Regions from separate parts of the Roseixanthobacter glucoisosaccharinicivorans genome, predicted to be linked through region 2. Evidence: predicted binding sites of a transcription regulator. Region 2 holds the regulator's gene; the other holds the start of a gene.
The links. Region 2 encodes LexA, which represses DNA repair genes until DNA is damaged. Its sites were predicted from a motif close to TGTTCNNNNTGTGTTCNG; they were not measured.
Positions count from the first base shown of each region.

Region 1: the regulator LexA is predicted to act here: its motif matches at 6,850-6,867, upstream of V5F78_RS21570 (ImuA family protein).

Region 1 is NZ_CM195538.1:4,674,027-4,685,283, forward strand. Features, by position in the region: gene V5F78_RS21560 (error-prone DNA polymerase) at 1-3,495, opposite strand, end outside; gene V5F78_RS21565 (Y-family DNA polymerase) at 3,492-5,501, opposite strand; gene V5F78_RS21570 (ImuA family protein) at 5,498-6,724, opposite strand; gene V5F78_RS21575 (peptidoglycan -binding protein) at 6,918-7,937, opposite strand; gene V5F78_RS21580 (flagellar motor protein MotA) at 7,940-9,055, opposite strand; gene V5F78_RS21585 (inositol monophosphatase family protein) at 9,206-9,994, opposite strand; gene V5F78_RS21590 (tetratricopeptide repeat protein) at 10,188-11,257, opposite strand, start outside.
Region 2 is NZ_CM195538.1:1,894,490-1,905,746, reverse strand. Features, by position in the region: gene trpC (indole-3-glycerol phosphate synthase TrpC) at 1-791, shown strand, start outside; gene trpD (anthranilate phosphoribosyltransferase) at 1-3, shown strand, start outside; gene V5F78_RS08540 (DUF2147 domain-containing protein) at 880-1,293, shown strand; gene moaC (cyclic pyranopterin monophosphate synthase MoaC) at 1,298-1,780, shown strand; gene V5F78_RS08530 (molybdopterin molybdotransferase MoeA) at 1,819-3,030, shown strand; gene lexA (transcriptional repressor LexA) at 3,168-3,887, shown strand; gene V5F78_RS08520 (ComEC/Rec2 family competence protein) at 3,930-6,212, opposite strand; gene gltX (glutamate--tRNA ligase) at 6,339-7,754, shown strand; gene V5F78_RS08510 (sulfurtransferase TusA family protein) at 7,751-8,029, shown strand; gene V5F78_RS08505 (M20 aminoacylase family protein) at 8,052-9,218, opposite strand; tRNA gene V5F78_RS08500 (tRNA-Lys) at 9,376-9,451, shown strand; gene V5F78_RS08495 (sensor domain-containing diguanylate cyclase) at 9,511-10,782, opposite strand; gene V5F78_RS08490 (methyl-accepting chemotaxis protein) at 11,038-11,257, opposite strand, start outside.

The DNA of each region.
Region 1 (11,257 bases), 2.3 Mb from region 2:
GAGATGGCTCCAATCCTCGATCTTTTCCGCCACCAGGTGGATGACGCTGCTCTCGTTCTGCAGCCGGCCGGTGACGCCCACCAGGCGCGCGCCCATCACCTGCGGGCGGAAGGTCTCGAACACGCGGGGCCAGACGATGACATTGGCGAAGGCCTGCTCGTCCTCGATGGTCATGAAAATGACGCCGCTCGCGGTGCCCGGCCGCTGGCGCACCAGCACCAGCCCGGCGAGCGTGAGGCGCCGCCCGCTCGCCAGCCCCGGCAGACGGCCGTTGGGCGTCACGCCGCGTTGGGTGAGTCGGGGGCGCAGGAAGGCCAGCGGATGGGATTTCAGCGACAGTTTCAGATGCCGGTAGTCGGCAATCACCTGCGCGCCCGGCGGCAGGACCGGAAGCGCCACCTCCGCCTCGCGCACGCTCTCTTCGCGGGCCGCCGAGGCGGCGCGGAACAAAGGCAGATCGTCCTTGTCGCCGGCCCGGCGCAGGCCGCGCACCGCCCAGAGCGCGGCGCGCCGGTCGAGCCCCAGGGAACGGAAGGCGTCGGCATCGGCGAGGCGCTCCAGCACGGCGGGTGACAGGCCCGTGCGCAGCCACAGGTCGCGCACGCAATCATAGCCCGGCCCGCGCAAGGCGGCGATGCGCCGGCCGGCCTCCTCGTGCAGGCCCTCGATCTGCCGCAGGCCGAGCCGCAGGGCATGGGTGGTTGCAACATCGCCGGCCATGTCGCCATGGCGCGGGTGGAGGCGCCCGGCGGCGGGTGTGCGGCGGCCTTGTTCCTGCGCGAGCTGGCTTGCTCCCTCTCCCGCTTGCGGGGGAAGGTCGGGGAGGGGGCACGCCGCCTCGGGGCACGGGCGTGCGGCGGGACGGGAATGGGGGCTTTGCGGGCGGGACACCGGTGCGCCTTCTCTTCCTCCGGGCAGTTCCGACTCTGCACGTCCTCCCTCTTCCCCCTCCCCAGCCCTCCCCCGCAAACGGGAGAGAGGGGGCATAGCCTTGAGGAGGGAGAGCTCGTGATCGACCGCCTCTGCGGGAGGGGCCGAAAGGGCAGCGGCGCCGTCCTCCGCTTCCAGCGTATGATCCCAGTGCGATGAATTGATATCGACGGGACGGATCTCGACCCCGTGCTCGGCGGCGTCGCGCACCAATTGGGCGGGGGCATAGAAGCCCATGGGCCAGGCGTTCAGCAGGCCGGCGGCGAACACATCGGGATAATGGCACTTGATCCAGGCCGAGACATAGACCAGCAGCGCGAAGCTCTCGGCATGGGAACGGGGAAAGCCGTAGGAGCCGAAGCCCTGGATTTGCTGCCACAGGCTTTCCGCGAAGGCGCGTTCATAGCCCTTGGCCAGCATGCCGCGGATCAGCTTGCCCTTGAACGTGTCGATGGTGCCCACATGCTTGAAGGTGGCCATGGCGCGCCGCAGCTTGTCGGCCTCCTCCGCCGTGAAGCCGGCGCCGACGATGGCGATCTGCATGGCCTGTTCCTGGAACAGCGGCACGCCGAGCGTGCCTTCCAGCACCTCCTTCAGCTCGGGCGAGGGATAGACCACCTTGTCCAGCCCCTGCTTGCGGCGCAGATAGGGATGGACCATGCCGCCCTGGATCGGGCCCGGGCGCACGATCGCCACCTCCACCACCAGATCCTCGAATTTCGTCGGCTTGAGGCGCGGCAGCATGGTCTGCTGGGCGCGGCTCTCCACTTGGAACACGCCGATGGAATCGGCGCGCTGGAGCATGGCGTAGACGCGCTTATCGTCCGGCGGGATGTCGCAGATGCGCTTGAAATCCTGCCCGTACCGGGTGTTGAGCAAAGCGAAGCACTTCTGGATCGCGGTGAGCATGCCGAGCGCCAGCACATCCACCTTCAGCAGGCCGACGGCTTCCAGATCGTCCTTGTTCCATTCGATGATGGGGCGCTCGTCCATGGCCGAGCGGGTGAGCGGCACGGTCTCGTCCAGCCGGTCGTGGGTCACCACCATGCCGCCCACATGCTGGGAGAGGTGGCGCGGAAAGCCGATCAGCGCGCGGGAGAGTTCCAGCGTCAGGCCGAGCCGTCGGTCGGTGGGATCGAGGCCGAGGCGCACCGCCTCTTCCGCCTTCACCCCGCCGGAGGACCAGCCCCAGATGGAGCCGGCGAGCGCCCCCACCGTATCCTCCGAGAGGCCGAGCACCTTGCCCACCTCGCGCACCGCCGAGCGGGTGCGATAGGTGATGGTGGTGGCGGCAAGCCCCGCATGGGCCGCGCCATAGCGCTGGTAGACGAATTGCAGCACCTCGCCGCGCCGCTCGTGCTCGAAATCAATGTCGATGTCGGGCGGTTCGTTTCGGTTGCGGGAGATGAAGCGCTCGAACAGCAGGGCGGATTTCATCGGGTCCACCTCGGTGAGGCCGAGGCAGAAGCACACCGCGGAATTGGCCGCCGAGCCGCGGCCCTGGCACAGGATGCCGGCGCCACGGGCAAAGCGGACGATCTCGTCCACCGTGAGGAAATAGGGCGCATAGCCGAGCTCGGCGATGAGGCCGAGTTCGTGCGCCAAGGTGGTGCGCACCTTGTCCGGTATGCCTTCGGGATAGCGCGTGCGCGCCCCTGTCCAGGCCAGCGCTTCCAGCGCCGCCTGCGGCGAGGCGAAGCCGTCGCGCGCCTCGCGCGGATAGGTGGGCTTCAACTGGTCCAGGGAGAAATCCAGCCGCGAGAAAAAGGCCAGGCTCTCCGCCACCGCTTCCGGCAAGGCGCGGAACAGGCGCGCCATTTCGGCGGGCGGCTTGAGGTGCCGCTCGGCATTGGGGGCAAGGCGCGTGCCGGCGGCATCCAGCGTCACATGGGTGCGGATGCAGGTGAGGATATCGTGCAGCGGGCGCTGCTCCGGCGCATGATAGAGCGCATCCCCCACCGCCAGCACCGGCAGGCGCGCGCGCCGCGCGAGGTCTGCGAGGCGGGCGAGGCGGCGCGCGTCGTCCCCGCCATGGGCGAGGGCCGCGGCGAGCCAGAGCCGATCGGGCGCGGCTTCTTTAAGCTGGCTAAGGAATGTCGTGAAGGTGTCGGGCGGCCGGCGCGGCGGCAGCACGGCGAGGCACAGGCCCTCCTGGAAATCCAGCAAATCGGCGCGGGTGAGGCGGCAATCGCCCTTCTCCGCCCGCATGTTGCCGGTGGTGAGCAGGCGGCAGAGCCGGCCATAGGCGGGCCGGTCGATGGGATAGGCGAGGATGTCCGGCGTGCCGTCGCAGAACACCAGCCGGGCGCCGATGGCGAGGGGAAAATCCAGCGTTTTCGCCATGGAATGGGCCCGCACCACGCCGGCCAATGTGTTGCGGTCGGCGATGCCGATGCCGCGATGGCCGAGCGCGTGCGCCTGCCGCACCTGATCTTCCGGATGCGAGGCGCCGTGGAGGAAGGAGAAATTGCTGGTGGCGGCCAATTCCACATAAGGCGGGACGGGCGGGGCGGGGCGCGGGCCGGAGCGGCCGGGGAAGGTGGGGGTGAGGAGAGCGCCGCTCATGCGAACAGCCCATGCACATACCAGGCGGGTCGGCTGGTTTCCGCCCCATAGAGCCCGGCGCGGAACAGCCAGAGGCGCAGGCCGTCTTTCGTTTCCACGCGAAAATAATCTCGCGTCGGGTTGTGGAGCGCGCCGGAGAGCGCGTCGGGGAACGGCCCTTGGAGCCCGGCGTCCGGATGCGCGGGGGGCAGCCACGCGAGGCGCAGGGCGGGTTCGCGCCACCAGGGTGCAGCGATGCGCTCGGGCCCTTCCACGCGCGCCACATGATGAATGCGGCGGCGCCAGCGGAAGCGCACGGGGGCGCCGTCCGGCACCTCGGCCACGGCTTCCACCGCCTCGGGCGCGGCGAACAGGCGCTGCGGCCGCACGGCGCCACCGGCGTCTGGGCGCGCGGCTGGCCTATGGGGAACGGCGGCGCGGCGCACCGCCGGGCGGTCAGGAAGGGGCGGGCCGATAACCGCACGCGGGTGAGAAACCGATGTCTGCGGCGGCGGGGCCGATATCGCGGCCTCCGGCGCGCGCGGCAAAGGGATCGAAACCGCGATCAGGACGGAGGAAGGCCGCGTCGGATCGACGGTGGGCAAAGCGGGACGCAGGTCGGGGCGGGGACGCGCGGGGAAGGGGATGGCTTGCCCCTCCTCTCCTTTCTGCCGGTCTTCTCCGCTTTGGGGTTCAGGGGGCGCAAAAGCTTGGTCCGGCCCGGCTGGAAGGGCATCGTTGCCGGCCATGGCGTGCGCCGGGTCGGCGAGCGCGCCGGCATCGAACGGCAGGCGCTTGCGCGCCAGGGCGGTGGCCTGTCCTGCCTCCTCGGGAAGATGCGCGTCCCGAACCTCGAGGTGCTGCACCCGCGCGGCGCCGAAGCGGGCAGCGAGCCGGTCCACGAGGCCGTCCAGGGCGGCCTCCTCCGCCTGCCGGGCCTCGAAGCCATGCTGGTGGGGCGCCATGTCCTCGGCCAAGGTGACGCCGAGGCGCAGCAGGTCGAAGCCGAAGCCGGCATCCAGGCTCGCCACCTGTGCCACCTTCTCCGCGAACAGGCGGCGGATGGCGAGGGGATCGCGCAGCGGCCGGCTCGCGCCCACCTTCAGCCGCGTCACCTGCCCATCCACGCGGAACAGGGTCAGTTCCAGATGCCGCGCGCCCTGGCCCGCGCGCGCGAGGGCGGGGTCCAGCTTGGTGGCGAGATGATGGGCAAGGCCGAGCACGTCCTCGGTGCGCTCGATGGGGTCGGACAGGCTGCGCTCGGCGCAGAAGCGCGGCGGGGGAAAGCGATGGTCCACGGGCTCCCGCGCAAGGCCGGTCGCCTGGTCGAGCCGCCGCAGCAGGTCGGCGCCGAAGCGCGCGGTGAGCGGCGCGCGCGGCTTGCCGGCGAGATCGCCGATCCGCGTGAAGCCGAGCCGGGAAAGAGCGGCAAGACCCCCCGCGTCCAGCCGCAAAGCGGCGAGCGGCAAGGGGGCGAGCAAGGCGGCAAGGTCGGCGCCCTCTTCCGCCACCAGGGCGGGGCGGGCGCCGAAATGCGCGAGCGCCCAGGCGGCGCCGATGGTGGCGGCGATCGCGGCGCGGTTGGAATAACCCCGCGCCATGACGCGGGCGCGCAGGTCGCCCACCAGGGCGCGCTCGCCGCCGAACAGATGGGCGCAGCCGGAAATGTCCAGGATCAGGGTATCCGGCGCATCGAGGGCGAGCAGCGGCGTATAGCGCTCGCAGGCGTCGGCCACATGGCCGAGCAGGCGCGCGTCCGCCTCGGCCGCATGGTCCGCCACCTGAAGCTCGGGATGGCGCGCTCGGGCATCCGCCAAAGAGAGGCCCGGCACGAGGCCGAGGCCGCGCGCGGCGGTGTTGAGCGCGGCGAGCCGCAGCGCGCTCTTTTCCATGAGGAGGGTGGCGCGCGGGGCCGCGCGCATCTCGGGCGGCAAGCTGCGCTCGATGCGGTCGGTGGAAAGGCGGTTCAGCCACAGGCACAGATAGCGCCGGCCGGCGGCGGGGGGCGAGACGGGAGCTAAGGTCATGATCCGGCCTCGCGCGCATGGCTGGGATGGTGGGGAACGGCGCGGGCGGGCGCGGCCGAAAGGAAGGCCGGGCCGGCCAGGGACAGGGTCCAGCGTCCCAGCGGGCCGAGGCGGTTGCGCATCAAGGCGGCCTCCAGGGTCGGCAGGCCGAGCCCGCCATAAGAATCGTGCGGCGTGCTCATGGTGGGCGCGATCGCCCAGCGGGTGAGGGCGGCGCAGGCGGCGGGGTCCGGCCGCTGGCGCAGCAGCAGGCCGAGCACCGGATGCGCGCGCGCCGCGAGCGACAGCCGCCGGGTGGCCGTGAGGGCCTCGGGAAAGGCCGTGCCCACTTCGCCGAGCACGGCGGACAGGCCGCCGCATTTGAGGCCCTCCTCCATCGCGAACAGCACGTCCTGCGGCTTGCGCACCCGCACCAGAACCAGCGCCCCGCCGCACAGGCCGAGTTCGGCAAGGCCGGGCGCATAGAGGCTGCCGCCCTCCAGCTCCGCCAGCTCGTGCTGCACCATCAGCACCGGGCGCTTGAGCTGGAACGCGGCGCGGGCCGCGAGCGCGAGGGCGAAGGCGGTGAGGGCGGCTTCCGCGCCGGGGCCGCGGGCCGCCGCCTCGTGCAGCGCGCCGAGGGCAAGCCCGCCGCCCAGCGCCGCGTCCAGAGGCGGGAGGCCGAGGGGCAGGAGCGGGTGGGGTGGGGACAGGGAGGCGCTGGGATCGTTGAGCGGGGCGTGTTCTTGCGCGGGCTCCCGCTCACGTGCCTGGTCTTGTTCGTGTGTCTGGTTTTGCGCGCGTGCGCCGGTGGAGTGCCCGCCGTGCGCCGAGCCGTCGCCGGAAATCCGCGTCTGGGATGCGGCAGAGGACGCGGGCGCCGGGCGGGAAGACCCATTCAGGATCGACGCTGCGGGGATGCGGGCTCCAGGCGCGCAAGCCGGCACGGCTTCCCGGTCCGCCCCGCGCCAGGGTCCACCATTCCGGCCGTCATCGCCGTCGCCATGGCTGCGGCCGCCATCGGCGCCGGTCCCATTCTCCCAATTCCAGCCTTCCCGGTTCTCATTCTCCCGGTTCCCATTCTCCTGGTTCCAGTCATGCGCGCTCCAGTCTTCCTCCTCGCCTGCGGACCAGGGCATGGGGGGGCGGGCAGGCGGGGTGTCCGCGCGCCGCTCGATGGCGGAAATGCAGCGCCGCAGGCGCGCAAGCTCGCCCGCAGCGCGAGTCGCGCTCGGATTGGACATGGGCGGTCCGTTTCGCTGGCAGCATCCCCGCGAGCGGCGCAAGCGCGGCCGCCCGTGCGAAATGCCGGGGGTTCGCGGGAGCGTGTGTGCCGGCCCTTCGGGTTTCGCCTTCCGGGCCGCTCACATGTTCCCTATTTGTTCTTTATAGATTCCGGAACGGCGCGGGAGAGTCAAGCGCGCCGTTCGGGAGTGATCAGCGCTCGGTCAGCTTCAGCTCGATGCGCCGGTTGCGGGCCTGGGCCTCGTCCGTGGTGCCGGGGTCGATGGGCTGGTATTCGCCGAAGCCGGCGGCGATGAGATGGGTCGGCTGCACGCCCTTGGCGATCAGATATTGCACCACCGCGATCGCGCGGGCCGCCGACAATTCCCAGTTGGAGGGAAATTGCGGGGTCGAGATGGGGCGAGTGTCGGTGTGCCCGTCCACCCGCAGCGCCCAGGAAATATCCGGTGGAATCTGCTTTTCCAGATCGAGGATGGCGCCGGCGAGCTGGTCGAGCGCGGGCAGGGCCTCGGCGCGCGGGGTGGCGGAGCCGCGGTCGAAGAACACCTCGGACTGGAACACGAAGCGATCGCCGACGATGCGGATGTCCGGCCGGTTGCCGAGAATCTCGCGCAGGCGGCCGAAGAATTCGGAGCGGAATCGGCTCAGTTCCTGCACCCTCTGGGCCAGCGCCACGTTCAGCCGCTGGCCGAGGTCGGCGATGCGGGTTTGGCTTTCCTTGTCGCGCTGCTCGGAGGCGTTGAGCGCCTCTTCCAGCGCCGCCATCTGGCGCCGCAAAGCAGAGATCTGCTGGTTCAGCAATTCGATCTGGGCGAGCGCGCGGGAGGCGGCGTCCTTCTGGATGTCCACTTCACGCGAAAGAGCCTGTTCGCGCGAGGCATCGGGCGCGGCGGGTGCCGCGCTCAGCTGCCCCTTGAGGCGGTCGCGCTCGGCAGTGGTGGCGTCGAGACTGGCACGCAGGGCGCTCAATTCGCCTTCCGCCGTCAGCCCGGTCGCCCGCTCCAGGGACAGAAGCTCGGTGAGCTGGCGGATCTGCGCCTGCAATTTCTGCATGGCGTCGTCCTTGCCCGAGATGTCCTGGGTCAGGAAGAACTGGGTGATCATGAACACGGAGAGCAGGAAGATGAACACCAGCAGCAAGGTGGACAAGGCGTCCACGAAGCCGGGCCAGTAATCAATGGTGCGCTCGCGGCTGCGCCGGCCGAGGGCCATGCTCAGGCCCCCCGGCCGCCACGGCTGGGCTCCGGCTCGTCCCCGGCATAGGTGTCGAGGGTCTGGTCCAGCCGGTCGACGATGCGCCGCAATTCCTCCTGCTGGCCGGTCTGCACCTCGATCATCTGCTTCATCAGCGCCTGTTCGGAGCGCATGTGGGTGACGAGGCCCTGGAGGCTCTCGGCCAATTGGGCGACCGCCGAGGTCACGCGCTGGGAGCCGGCCTCGTTCAATGTGCGCTCCAGCTTCGCCATGGCCTCCACCAGCGGCGCCACATCCAGCTGCGGCGGGGGCGGCAGGGCGAGGGGAAGGGCGGCCGGAACACCCGAGGCCCCGCTCCCGGGGGGCAAGGCGGAGAGCGCGGGCATGCGCTCGCGCGGCATCGGCCCCACAGGATCGTGCAAATCGTCCACCGTGGTGGAGAGCCAGTCCTCAAGGTCGGTATAGAAGCGGTTCTGCGCCTGGCCAGCCTGGAGATCGAGGAAGCCGAGGATCAGCGAGCCCGCGAGGCCGAACAAGGAGGACGAGAAAGAAATGCCCATGCCGGCGAGCGGCGCGGCGAGTCCGCGCTTGATCTCGTCGAACATGGAGCCGCTGTCGGGCCGCACCTCCAGCGAGGAGATCACCCCGCCGATGGAGGAGACCGTCTCCAGCAGGCCCCAGAAGGTGCCGAGCAGGCCGAGGAACACCAGCAGGCCGGTGAGATAGCGCGCCGTGTCGCGCGCCTCGTCGAGCCGCGTGCCGATGGAATCCAGGATCGAGCGCATGGTCGCCTGGGAAATCGCCATGCGTCCCATGCGGTCGCCCAGCAGCGCGGCCATGGGCGCGAGCAGGGTGGGCGCGCGGGCAACGGCAAGGCCCGGATCGGCGAGGCGGAAGGAATTCACCCATTCCACTTCCGCGAACAGCCGCGACACCTGCCGGATGGCGAGGATGATGCCCACCGCCAGAACGCCGAAGATCACGGCGTTGAGGCCGGGATTGTTCAGGAACGCGGCCTGGATCTGCTGGTAGAGCACCGCGGCGAGGGCGGCGCAGAGCAGGAGGAAGATAATCATCCGCACCAGGAAGATGCGGGGCGAGGACACCTTCACGTACGGATCAACGACACGCGCCATTTTCGCTCCCGCAGGCCGTTCCCCTGAAGGGGGACTATGGCACAGATGGCCGCAAATGGAACCGCGCCCGGCACGCGCCGGGCAAATTGGAGCGGTGTGAAGGTAGGGCGTGGCCGTGGCGGATCGGCACGGCGCCGCGCGCGACCGGCCTCAGGCCGCCTTGAGAAGCGCCAGCAGGTCGCGCCGCATGTCCTCGTTGCCGGCGATCACGTCGCCTTTTTCCAGGATCTGGTCGCCGCCGTCGAGATCGGACACATAGCCGCCCGCCTCGCGCACCATGAGGATGCCGGCCGCCATGTCCCATGCGGAGAGATTGCGCTCCCAGAACGCGTCGAACCGCCCCGCCGCCACCCAGGCGAGGTCCAGCGCGGCGGCGCCGGTGCGGCGCAGGCCGGCGACCTGGGTCTGCACCTTGGCGAGTTCGCGGTTGAAGCGGGTGTGATCGCCCCGGCCCATGTGGGGCAGGCCGCAGCACACCACCGATTCGGCGAGCTTGCGCCGGCCCGCGACGCGCAGGCGGCGATCGTTGAGATAGGCGCCCTGTCCCTTTTCGGTGACGAACAATTCGTCGGTGACGGGATTGAAGATCACGCCGGCGAACGGCGCGCCGTTGCGCACCAGCGCCACCGAGATGGCGAACAGGGGAATGCCGTGCAGGAAGTTGGTGGTGCCGTCGAGCGGGTCGATCACCCATTCATTGGTCGGGTCGGTCCCTTCCACGCGGCCGCGCTCCTCCATCAGGAAGCTGAAGCCGGGGCGGGAGCGGGAAAGTTCCGTGAACAGGATCTCCTCGGCCTTGCGGTCCGCCGCCGAGACGAAATCCGCCGGGCCCTTCACCGATACCTGGAGATTCTCGACCTCGCCGAAATCGCGGGTGAGCCCGCGCGCGGCCTTGCGGACGGCCTGGACCATGACGGTGATGAGCGGGGAGCGGATCATTGTGCGAAAAACCATTCCTGCCATGCGGCACCGGCGCCGTCCGCCAGGGCGGATGCGCCGGCCGTGCCGCTGTGAGGGCGCAGACCCGGCGGCGCGAAGGCACTCCGCTCCTGGCCGGTTCTGCAAAAGGAGGCCGCGCGTGCGGCCGTCAATTGAATTGAGCGCGATCCTCTGCCCGTCCCGCACGGCTGCGTCAAGGCTCGACCGCGTTGGGCGTCAGGGCGATCCACTTGCGGGCGACGTCTTCCGCCTTCTTGCGATCCTCGGGCGAGAGGCTGTCCACCACCCCGTCCAGATAGGGGTCGCCGAGCCCCTGCGCCTTGGCCAGCATGTGCCAGGCGGCGGAGGCCACCTTGTTCTGCGGCGCGCCACGGCCCACCGAGAGCACGCGGGCATAGCGGTTCTGGGCGATCGCATTGCCGGCGAGCGCGGCCTTGCGGAACAAGGCGGCGCCGGCCGCCTCGTCCTTCGGCACGCCGTCGCCGTTGAAGGTGGCGATGGCGAGTTCCACCTCGGCGGTCACATGGTCCTGCTGCGCGGCGGCGGTGAGATATTTCAGGGCGGCCGCCTTGTCCGCTGGCACGCCATTGCCGGCCTTCAGCAGCACCGACAGGGCATATTGCGCGTCGGCCACGCCGCCATCGGCGCCCTGCTTGAAATAGGTCGCCGCCTTGGTGAAATCCTGCGTGACGCCGCGCCCCTGGAGATAGATCAGGCCGAGATTATAGGCGGCCGCCGGATTTCCGCCCTTGGCCGACTGCTCGAACCATTTCTGCGCGGCCGCCTCGTCGACCGCCCGGCCCTGGCCGGTCAGATTCATCATGCCGAGCGCGAACATGGCGTTCGCCGAGCCGGACTTGGCCGCCCGCTCGTACCATTGCGCGGCCTTGGCGGGATCGTAGGGCACGCCGTAGCCGCGCGCGTACAATTCCCCGAGCAGCGTCATGGCGGCGGGATCATTGCCGGCCTCGACCCGCTTCATGGCTTCCTTATAGGCGGTGAGATAATTGCCGGCCTGATAGGCGCCGAAAGCCACGTCCACGGGTCCGCTCGGCTCCGGCGCCGCGGCGGCGGGGGCCGGATTGGCGGCGGCCGCGGGGGTGGATTTGCCGCCGTTCGCCCCGTTTCCCGTCTTGGCGCCATTGCCCGTCTTGGCCGCGTTCCCGGCCTTGGTGCCGGTCTCTTTGGCCCCAGTCTCCTTGGCGCCGGTCGCGCCCGAGGCGGCGGGAGGCTTCTCGCTGGTCTGCGCCTGGGCGCTCAACG
Region 2 (11,257 bases):
TGAGCGATATCCTCACCCGCATCGAAGCCTATAAGCGCGAGGAGATCGCCGCCGCCAAGGCCGCGCGCCCGCTTTCCGAGGTGGAAGCGGCCGCCCGCGCGGCCAGCCCGGTTCGCCCGTTCGCCGGCGCCCTGCGCGCGGCTCTGGATGCCGGACGCACCGCTTTGATCGCCGAGATCAAGAAGGCCAGCCCCTCCAAGGGCCTGATCCGCCCTGACTTTGATCCTCCCGCGCTCGCCCGCGCCTATGAGGCGGGCGGGGCCGCGTGCCTCTCCGTCCTCACCGACACGCCCTCGTTCCAGGGCGCGCCGCAATTCCTGATCCAGGCGCGCGCGGCGGTTTCCCTGCCGGTGCTGCGGAAGGATTTCATGTACGACACTTATCAGGTGGCGGAAGCGCGGGCCTGGGGCGCCGACTGCATCCTGATCATCATGGCCGGCGTCGATGACGCGTTGGCCCGCGACCTGCTGGACGCGGCGACCGCCTATGGCATGGACGCCATCGTGGAAGTCCATGACGCAGAAGAGCTGGATCGCGCGCTTGCCCTGCCCTGCACGCTGGTCGGCATCAACAACCGCAATCTGCGGACCTTCGAGACCACGCTGGACACCAGCGCGCTCCTCGCCCCACGGGTACCGAAGGACCGCATCTGCATCGGCGAAAGCGGCATCTTCACTCCGCAGGACGTGACGCGCCTCGCTGGCGTCGGCATCGGCACGATCCTCGTGGGCGAAAGCCTGATGCGGCAAAGCGATGTCGCTTCCGCGACACGCACGCTTCTTGCGGCGTGATCTTGCCGTATACGTCACCTTAGCGTCTAATGGCGGCGCAACCGTCCGCAACGAGGCGGTGCGAGGAAACGATCTCAGGAGAATGCTCATGAGGACGCTGCTTGTGGCGGCTGTGCTGTCGGTCGCCTGCGTACCCGCCTTCGCCGCCGACGTGACCGGCAGTTGGGCGACACCGACGAAGAACGGCATCGTAGAAATCACGAAATGCGGGAATTCCGTTTGCGGCCGGCTGGTCTCTTCCGACGGCATCAAGGCCGATCCGGCGCTGAAGGATCTCAACAATTCCAACGCATCGCTGCGCAGCCGCCCGCTCAAGGGACTGCAGATTCTCCAGGGCTTCTCGGGTGGGCCGACCACCTGGACCGGCGGCGAAATCTACAATGCCGAGGACGGCAAGACCTATAGCGCCACATTGACCCTGGACGGCGACAACACGCTCAAGGTACGCGGTTGCGTGATCGTGCCGCTGTGCCAGACCCAGACCTGGACGAGGAGCCGCTGACGCCATGACCGAACTGACCCATCTGGATGCCCAGGGCGCCGCGCGCATGGTCGACGTCTCGCAAAAGGCGGTCACCACGCGCGAGGCGCTGGCGGAAGGGCGGGTCGTGATGGCGGCGGCGACCCTGGAGCTGATCCTGTCGGGCAATGCGAAGAAGGGCGACGTGCTCGGCGTCGCCCGGATCGCCGGGATCATGGCTTCAAAGCGCACCCATGAGCTCATCCCCCTGTGCCATCCCTTGATGATTTCGAAGGTGGAAGTGGAGATCGAGCCTGATGCGGCCCTGCCCGGTCTCGTGGTGCGCGCGCGGGTGAAGGTGAGCGGACAGACCGGCGTCGAGATGGAGGCGCTGACGGCGGTTTCCCTCGCCTGCCTGACCATCTATGACATGGCCAAGGCCGCTGACCGCGGCATGCGCATCGAGGGGATTCGCCTGCTGGAGAAAGCCGGCGGTCGCTCCGGCGAGTGGCGCGCCGACGACGCCTAAGGCGCCCGAGCCAGAAACAGGAATTTGGAGCAGGCGACATGGCATTGATGCCGGTGGAAGAGGCCCTCGCGCTCGTGGTGGCCGGCGTCGCGCCCTTGTCCGTGCAATCCGTGCCCGTGGACGAGGCTACGGGCCGCGTGCTCGCCGCCGATCTTTGGGCGCGGCGCAGCCAACCGGCGGCCGACATGTCAGCCATGGACGGATATGCGGTGGCCGCCGCCGACATCGCGCAGGTTCCCGCGACCTTGCGCGTCATCGGCGAATCCGCCGCCGGGCGTCCGTTTGCGGGTGCACTCGCGCGGGGGGAAGCAGTGCGCATCTTCACCGGCGCGCTCCTGCCCACGGGCGCGGACACGGTGGTGATTCAGGAGAATATCGCGCGCGACGGCGATCTCATCACCACCACCGCCGCCACCGCACCGCTGCGCAACGTGCGCAAGGCGGGGTTTGATTTTCCCGCGGGCAGCCTGATCCTGCCCGCCGGACGGCGCCTGACGGACCGCGACGTGATGCTGGCGGCGGCGGCCGATCATTCCAGGCTCGACGTCGTCGCGCGGCCGAAGGTGGGGATTTTGCAAACCGGCGACGAGCTGGTTCGCCCGGGCGACGGCGGCGGCGCGCTCTCCGACGTCGTGGTGTCGAATGTCTACGGCCTGGCGGCGCTCGCCCGTGCTTATGGTGCCGAAGCGGTGGATCTCGGCCTCGTAGGCGATTCCCTCGATGCCACCCGCGCCGCGATCCGCGCTGCAAGCGAATCGGGACTAGACGTGCTGATCACCTCCGGCGGGGCCTCGGTGGGTGAGCACGACCTGATCGCCCCGGCTTTGCGGGCCGAAGGCGTGGCGCTGACCGTTCACAGGATCGCCCTGCGGCCAGGAAAACCGCTGATGTTCGGCGCGCGCGGCGGCATGCGCGTGCTCGGCCTGCCGGGCAACCCGGTGTCGGCCTATGTCGGTGCCGTGCTGTTTCTCGTTCCGCTGCTGAATGCGCTTCAGCGCGCCGCCCAGGGCCAACCACTGCGCGCGGCGCGCCTCGGCTGCCCGGTGAAGGCCAATGATTCCCGGGTCGATTACATGCGCGCGACCCTGTCGTTCGCCGCAGACGGGGCCTTGGTCGCAACACCGCTGCCGATCCAGGACAGCTCCATGCTGACCACCCTTGCCATGGCCGATTGCCTGTTGATCCGGCCGGCTTTCGCACCCGCCGGCGCGACCGGCGATCCTTGCTCGGTGCTTCAACTGCCCTCCTGAAATACCGTTAACGCGATGTTCACCCTTGCGGAACACAAAAGGAACAGCTAATGCTTGTTCATGATTTGTTTCGGTTTTGATGATGTCCTTTGGGTCATCGCTGCCGAACCGGAAGCGGGATGGGGACGGGTGAGACCATGCTGACGCGCAAGCAATATGATCTGTTGCGTTTCATCCATGAACGCCTGAAGGAAACCGGCGTCCCGCCCTCCTTCGACGAGATGAAGGAAGCCCTCGACCTTCGCTCCAAGTCCGGCATTCATCGGTTGATCACGGCCCTGGAAGAGCGCGGCTTCATTCGCCGCCTTCCCAATCGCGCCCGGGCGTTGGAAGTGGTCCGCCTGCCGGACAGCGCCGCCCCTGGCCTTGCTGCGAGCCGTGCGGCGTCCGCCGGCGGGCGTGGCTTCTCGCCGAGCGTCATCGAAGGCAGCCTCGGCCGGGTACGCCCGCCGGTGGAGGACGAGGAGAGTTCGCCCACCGTGACCGTGCCGGTCATGGGCCGCATCGCCGCCGGCTCTCCCATTTCTGCGATCCAAACCCGCAGCCACACCTTGAACGTGCCGCCGGAAATGCTGGGCACGGGCGAGCACTTCGCTCTGGAAGTGCGCGGCGACAGCATGATCGAAGCCGGCATCCTGGATGGCGACACCGTGCTGATCCGCAAATGCGACAGCGCCGAGACAGGCGACATCATCGTCGCCCTCGTGGACGACGAGGAAGCCACCTTGAAGCGCCTGCGCAAGAAGGGCGCTTCCATCGCGCTGGAGGCCGCCAACCCGGCCTATGAGACCCGGATCTTTGGTCCGGACCGGATCCGGGTTCAGGGACGGCTCGTCGGCCTGATGCGCCGCTATTGAGCTGTCCGGGTTCCGGCTGATCTGTGTCCGTACCGGCGGGACTTAACGGGCGGCGTCAGCCTCGATCTGTTCGACGGCCCCCGCTTCCCTTTCCCCCTCGGCGACCGGAGGTAAGGGCGGCATCCAAGGGCGCTGCTGGCTGGTGGAGCGGGCCGGAACGATCCGCCATCGTTCGGGCGGCACGGTCCCTTCAGGTGCACGAAACAAGGCAAGCGTGCCGGTATTCACCATGTTGGCGGGCGTGATCACCTGGGCCGGGCACCTCTTGGGGGCAGGGTACGGTGTGACGATGAGCGCCGCGTTCAGGCAGTCCGCCTCCAGCCCCTCCGGCCGGCGCGAGACGGCGAGGACCCCGCCCGAGGTGGAGGCCGTGCACCCCAGCTTGTCGCAGCGAAAGGCGTCGGCCAATCCCTCGGACCGGGAGGTGCGGCCATCACTTTCCCGGCTGAGCCATTGGTCCGCCACCATCCGGTTGGACGTCGCCCCGAGGATGGAGAGCCGTCCGTCCGCCGCGCGCACCGCGACTGTCCGCCCGTTCGGCGCGATCAATATGTCCGGACGCTGCGGCGCTCCGCCGAGCGCGAGTGCTGCCAGCGCCGGAACCACCGCGATCGCCGCGAGCCGTCCGCGCAGGAGGCACAGGCACAACAAGGCAAGGCTCGCGGCAAGGACCGAGGGCGCATTGAACCAGTCGGTCCGCAGGCCGGCGCCCGGCAGCGCCGCGACCTTGTTCGATACGCCCACCATGATGTCGATGCCGAGCCCCATGATGGGCCACGCCAGCGAATCCAGGCCGAACGGCAGCAGCAGCACGCCGAGTAGGCCGAACGGCATCACCAGGAAGCTCACGGCCGGCATGGCGGCGAGATTCGAGAGCAGGCCATAGGCGCCGATTCGCTGGAAATGCAGGGCGCCGTACGGCGCCGTCGCAAGGCCCGCGACCAGGGAGGTCAGCGCGAGGCCGCCCACGAACACGCCAAGCTTCAGCGCGGCGCGCGCGACCCATCCCTCTGCGGTCCATCCCGGCCGCAACGGACGCAACCGCTCGAACGCCGCCACCAGCGCGAGCGTCGCGGCAAACGACATCTGCATCCCGGGATCGAGCACCGAGACCGGCGCCGCCGCGAGCACCAGCACCGCCGCAACCGCGACGCTTCGAAGGGTCAGCGCGGCGCGTCCGACGATCACGCCCAATAGCACCAGGCCCAGCATCAGGAACGAGCGCTGCGCGGCCACGTCATTGCCCGACAGGACGAGATAGAGCGCGCTTCCCAGCAATGCGCAGAGCGCCGCGAGAGACTTGACCGGCGCGCCGAGCGCCAGAGGTGGGAACAGCGCTAACAACCCGCGCACCAGGGCGAACAGCGTGCCCGCCACCAGCGCCATGTGCAGCCCGGAAATCGAGAGCACATGGGTCAGGCCGGAGAGGCGCATGCTCTCTTCCACGGCCGGCGCGATGGAGGAGCGGTCGCCGGTCACGAGCGCCACGGCGATATCGGCGGCAGCGCCGCTCAGCACCAGGCGGATGCGGGCGGCGAGCGCGACCCGCACCGTGTGGACCAAAGCGGCGATGCGCACCGAGAGCGGTGGCGCCTGCGCCAGGGGGGCCGCTTTCGGCGCGCCGAGGGCGAAGCCCACCGCGTCGATGCCGGCGAACCACGGTGCCCGGCCGAAATCATGCTCTCCCGCCATGGCCGGCCCGAGTGGCGGCAGTAGCCGCGCGGAAACGCTGATCCCGGCGCCGACGGTGGGCGCCGAGCCACGCGGCAACGACAGGCGCACCCGTTCCGGCTTGAAAGCCAGTCCCCGTGCTTGGGCGGTCTCGACCCGCAGCAGGATTCGGTCGGCGGTGGCGCGTTTCTCCAGATGCTCCACGAATCCCGTCAGCCGCACCGTCCCCGCTGGTGGGATAAGGATCGGCCGCGTGATGCGGGCGGTCTGGAGGCAGGCCAGGGTAAAGCCGCAGGCGAGCGCCGTCACGCCCGCCAGCACTGCGAAGGAATAGACGCGCGCCCGCGCCGCGAGCGTCGCGGCCAGCAGCGCCGCCGTCAGCAGAAGGCACGCGACCAGCGAGGGCTCCTGGTCGGCGCCGAAATAGAGCAGGATGCCGACGGCAAACAGCACCGGCAGCCACAGCACCAGCCGCCCCGCCTCCGCCTCGGCGCGGATGTCAGCGGCAAGGGCGGCGAACAGGCGCGCCCGCAGATCGCCGAGGATACTGAGCGGGCGCGGCGCGGCCTGTCCCGTGCCCCAGACAGCGGCGCGCGCGCCGCGCATCCGTGCGCACGACGGGCCGTCCTCGCCGGTGTTTGATGTCCCTGCCATGCCCCCGCGTTCCCCAACGCGCGCGCCTATGCTACACGGGCGCCGCCCGCGCGCCACATGCCGGCGATGCACCAAGCATCCCGGCGACGCGCCCGCCCCGCTCCAGACCCCTTTTCGGCGGACTTCATGTCAGAGATCGTTACGCGCTTTGCTCCTTCTCCCACGGGCTTCCTGCACATCGGCGGCGCCCGCACCGCCTTGTTCAACTGGCTCTATGCCAGGGCGAAGGGCGGCAAGATGCTGCTGCGCATCGAGGACACGGACCGCCAGCGCTCGACCAAGGAAGCCATCGACGCGATCCTCGATGGCCTGAAATGGCTCGGCATCGAATGGGATGGCGACACGGTCTATCAGTTTGCCCGTGTCGCGCGGCACCAGGAAGCGGTGGCGCAGATGGTGGCGCTGGGCAATGCCTATCCCTGCTATGCCAGCGCGGAAGAGCTGGAGGAGATGCGCGAGACCGCCCGCAAGGAAGGCCGCCCCCCACGCTATGACGGCCGCTGGCGTGATCGCGATCCAGCCGAGGCGCCGAAGGACCGCAAGCCGGTGATCCGCCTGCGCGCGCCGCAGGAGGGCGAGACCGTGATCCACGACCTCGTGCAGGGCACCGTCACCTTCCCCAACAAGGATCTGGACGACCTCGTCCTGCTGCGCTCCGACGGCACGCCCACCTATATGCTGGCGGTGGTGGTGGACGACCATGACATGGGCGTCACGCACATCATCCGCGGCGACGACCATCTCACCAATGCCGCCCGTCAGACCCAGATCTATCGCGCGCTTGGCTGGCCGGTGCCGGAAATGGCCCACATCCCGCTGATCCACGGGCCGGACGGCGCCAAGCTCTCCAAGCGTCATGGGGCGCTCGGGGTCGATGCCTACCGCGCCATGGGGTATCTGCCGGCGGCTCTGCGCAATTATCTGGTGCGCCTCGGCTGGAGCCACGGCGACCAGGAGATGTTCTCCACCGAGGAAATGATCGCTTTGTTCGATCTCGACCATGTGGGCCGCTCGGCCGCGCGGTTCGATTTCCAGAAACTGGAAAACATCAACGGGCATTACATCCGCGCGAGCACGGACGATGACTTGTTCGATGCGGTCATGGCCCTCATCCCCCATCTGCCGGATGGCGCGGAGCGGCTTGCCAAGATGACGCCGGAGCACAAGGCGCAACTGCGCGCCGCCATGCCCGGCCTGAAGGAGCGGGCGAAGACGCTGGTGGAATTGCTGGACAATGCCGGCTTCATCTTCGCCGAACGCCCCCTGCCGCTGGAAGAGAAGGCGAGCGCGTTGCTTACCGGGGAGGCCCGCGCCCATCTCGGCGCCCTCCTGCCGGCGCTCGCCGCGGTCGAATGGACCGTGCCGGCCACCGAAGCGGCGGTCCGGGCCTATGCGGAGACCGCTGGCATCAAGCTCGGCGCCGTCGCCCAGCCGCTGCGCGCCGCCCTCACCGGGCGCACCACTTCGCCGCCGATCTTCGACGTTCTGTCGGTGCTGGGCCGCGAGGAGAGCCTCGCCCGGCTCAAGGAGCAGGCGGCGTGATCGGCCCGTTCCCGCGTCGGCCGCTGCCGGATGGGCCGCAGGCCGGCCCGAGCGAGGTGCATTTGGACCTGAAGGGCCTGAAATGCCCCCTGCCCGCCCTGCGCACCCGCAAGGCGCTCGCGACCCTCGCGCCGGGAACGCTCCTGGTGGTGACCTGCACCGATCCGATGGCGGTCATCGACATCCCCCACATCGCCCAGCAGACAGGCGATGCCTTCGAGGGGCGCACGGTGGAAGCCGGGGTGCTCGAATTCCGTCTGCGCAAGGCGAAGTGACCGCGCAGGACGCCGCCTAAGCTCAGGCCGGCGCCAGGGCTGTTTCCACCAGGCGCACCCAATAGGACGCGCCGAACGGGATCGCTGCATCGGCGAAATCATAGGCGGGATGGTGCAGGCCGGCGCTCGGTCCATTGCCCACGAAGATATAGGCGCCGGGGCGCGCTTCCAGCATATAAGCGAAATCCTCGGCCGCCATGAGCGGCGGGGCGGCCCCGTTCACCTGCGGCGCGCCGGCCACATCCTCCGCCACGCGCTGCGCGAAGGCAGCCTGGGCGGGGTGGTTCATGGTGACGGGATAGCCCTCGACAAACTGCACGTCGGCACGCGCGCCGAATGCGCCAGCCACGCCTTCCGCGATCTGCTTCACCCGTTCGCGCAACTGCATGCGCACGGCGGGCGAGAGGCTGCGCAGCGTGCCGGTGAGTTTCGCGCTCGGCGGCAGCACATTGTCGGCATCGCCGGCATGGAACATGGCGATAGACACCACGCCGGACTCCAGCGGGTCCACGTTGCGCGCCACCACCTGCTGCAATGCGGTGACGATGGAGGCGCCGGTCAGCACGACGTCCACGCCCTCATGGGGCTTGGCGGCGTGGGAGCCCTTGCCCTCGATGGTGATCTCCACATGGTCGGCGGAAGCCATGATGGCCCCTTCGCGGATGCCGAAGAAGCCCACCGGCAGACCCGGCAGATTGTGCATGCCATAGACTTCGTCGATGCCGAACCGCTCCATCAGCCCGTCCTGAACCATGGCGCGGCCGCCCGCGCCGCCTTCTTCGGCCGGCTGAAACACCATGATGGCAGTGCCGGCGAAGTTGCGCGTTTCAGCCAGGTGGCGCGCGGCGCCCAGCAGCATGGCGGTGTGCCCGTCATGGCCGCAGGCGTGCATCTTTCCCGGCGTCTTGGACGCATAGACGGCGCCGGTGCGTTCCAGAATCGGCAAAGCGTCCATATCCGCCCGCAGGGCGATGGTGCGCCCTGCCCCGCCATTGCCCCGGATCACGCCCACGACGCCGGTGCGCCCAATGCCGGTGACCACCTCATCGCAGCCGAACGCCTGCAATTGCTCGGCGACAAAGCCCGAGGTCACAGGCAGATCATATTGCAGCTCCGGGGTTTGGTGGAGTTGCTGGCGCCAGGCGGTGATTTCGTCCGCCGCATCGGCGAGACGGTTGATGACGGGCATGAAGGGCCTCCTTCTGCGCCGGATGGTGCGCGCGCGTGCGGGATGCGGTCAATACCGCGCGGGGCGGTAATCGGGCGCATACGGCCGGCTGCGCACAGGCAGTTTCCCTTAGCCACCTTGACCCTGCGGCCCGCGCAGCCTAACACCCATGCCCAGTGAGCCCGTAGCTCAGCCGGTAGAGCACGTGACTTTTAATCATGGGGTCTCGGGTTCGAATCCCGACGGGCTCACCATTCACACCAGCCGCATGGTTCTGCCCGGGTGCTTGCCGCGCGCGTGACGTGATGCGTGCCTAGGCGATGTGCAGCTCTAGCCTGTCCCGGCCGCTGTTCTTGGCCCGATAGAGCGCCTCGTCGGCATGGCGCATGAAGTCCGCGACAGTGAGATCGGCCGGGATCTTCACCGCGCAGATGCCGATGCTCACGGTCACCGAGGCCAGATAGGGATGGATCTCGATCCAGGGCTCGCGGGCCATGGCGGCGCGGATGCGCTGGCTGACCGCGACGGCGCCCTCGGCGGTTGCATCCGGTAGCACCACCGCGAATTCCTCCCCGCCGACGCGCGCCGCAAGGTCGATTGACTGGCGGACCGCCTCCTGGACGATCTGCGCTGTCCGTCGCAGACATTGGTCGCCGACCACATGGCCGAAACGATCGTTGACCGATTTGAAATGATCAATGTCGACGAGCAGCAGCGAAATCGCGGCGCCCTCGCGGCGGCAGCGTTGCCAGGCTTCATCCAGCCCGGCGTCGAACCTGCGGCGGTTGGGTAGGCCTGTCAGCCCGTCGGTGGCGGCCATGGCGGCGAGATCGGCCAGGGCGCGTTTCAGCAGTGAGATGTCGGAATGGGTGAAATAGCCGATGCCGCTGGCGGTGCGGCGCGCGATCACCCGGCGCCAGCGCCCGCCCGGCAATTCCACCTCGAACGGCGCGCCGGCGAAACGGAGATTGTCGAGCATGGAAACATCAAGCGCCCGACCCGGCGCCCCCGATTTCACCCAGGCCCGCCTGACAATATCAATCAGCGTCAGGCCGATGATCGGTTCGCCGGGGGCGATGTCGTAGAGCGCGCGGAACTCGCCATTGACGGCGATGATCTTGTCGTTCTGGTCCAGCACCATCGCGCCGTCGGCGATATAATCGAGCAGATCAATGGGAAATTCGTTCCAGAGGGCGGGATCCGGGGCGTGGGAGTTCTCTTCGGAAAGCTCGTGCCAGATTCGGATGCGCCCACCGTCGGGGGTCTGAAGAGAGGCAACCCGCAAGCGACGGCCATTATGCGTAAAAACAAAGGGTCGTGTTTGATTGCGATGACGATCGACGCCTTCATCAATATAGCGCTCGATGTTAGACATCTCTTCTTCTGGCAATCTGTTCGAATAGAATCGACGCAGGTTTTCGCGATAGGGTTCGCCAGAATAGACGTGACCGTCATGTTCCGGAAAAAACCGCGTAAACGCGGGATTCCAGGAGATAGTCCGATCTTCTGAATCAAAAAGGCATACAGCTATATCTATAGTGTCAAGTAATGTTGATATAAAGAAGTAAATACCTTGTTCAGACACGGGTGTACTCTAACGGTTTTCGCCACGTTGAATATTAATTCATACCACAAGCCGGTAACAAGCGTTTCCTTTTTCATGGTAAAATGGTGTTGATGCGGTGTTGTTTTAAACGATTATTGGGCAGTGCTTCGTGGCTTTTGGTGCAAGACGCTCGATTCTTTTGGACAAATCTCCCCGGAAACTCAGGCAAGAAAGCACCTTAAGGGCGTTAAAATTGCCTGATTTTCCGAAGTAGACCTGATCAAATACAACGTATTAGCGCGAGGAATCCGAGGTGTCTTCCAAGAGGGCGGCCATTTCTCCGTTCAGCCGTTCGGCAAAATGGGACACTTCCGTTGCGACGCTGCGCGCCTGCATTGCACCCGCGCGAATCTCTTTCGTCTTGCCCGACACCTGGGTGATCATCTGGCTGACGGAATGTGTCGTCGCCACCTGCTGCTGAACCCCGGCGGACAGGGCGACAAACACTTGGCTG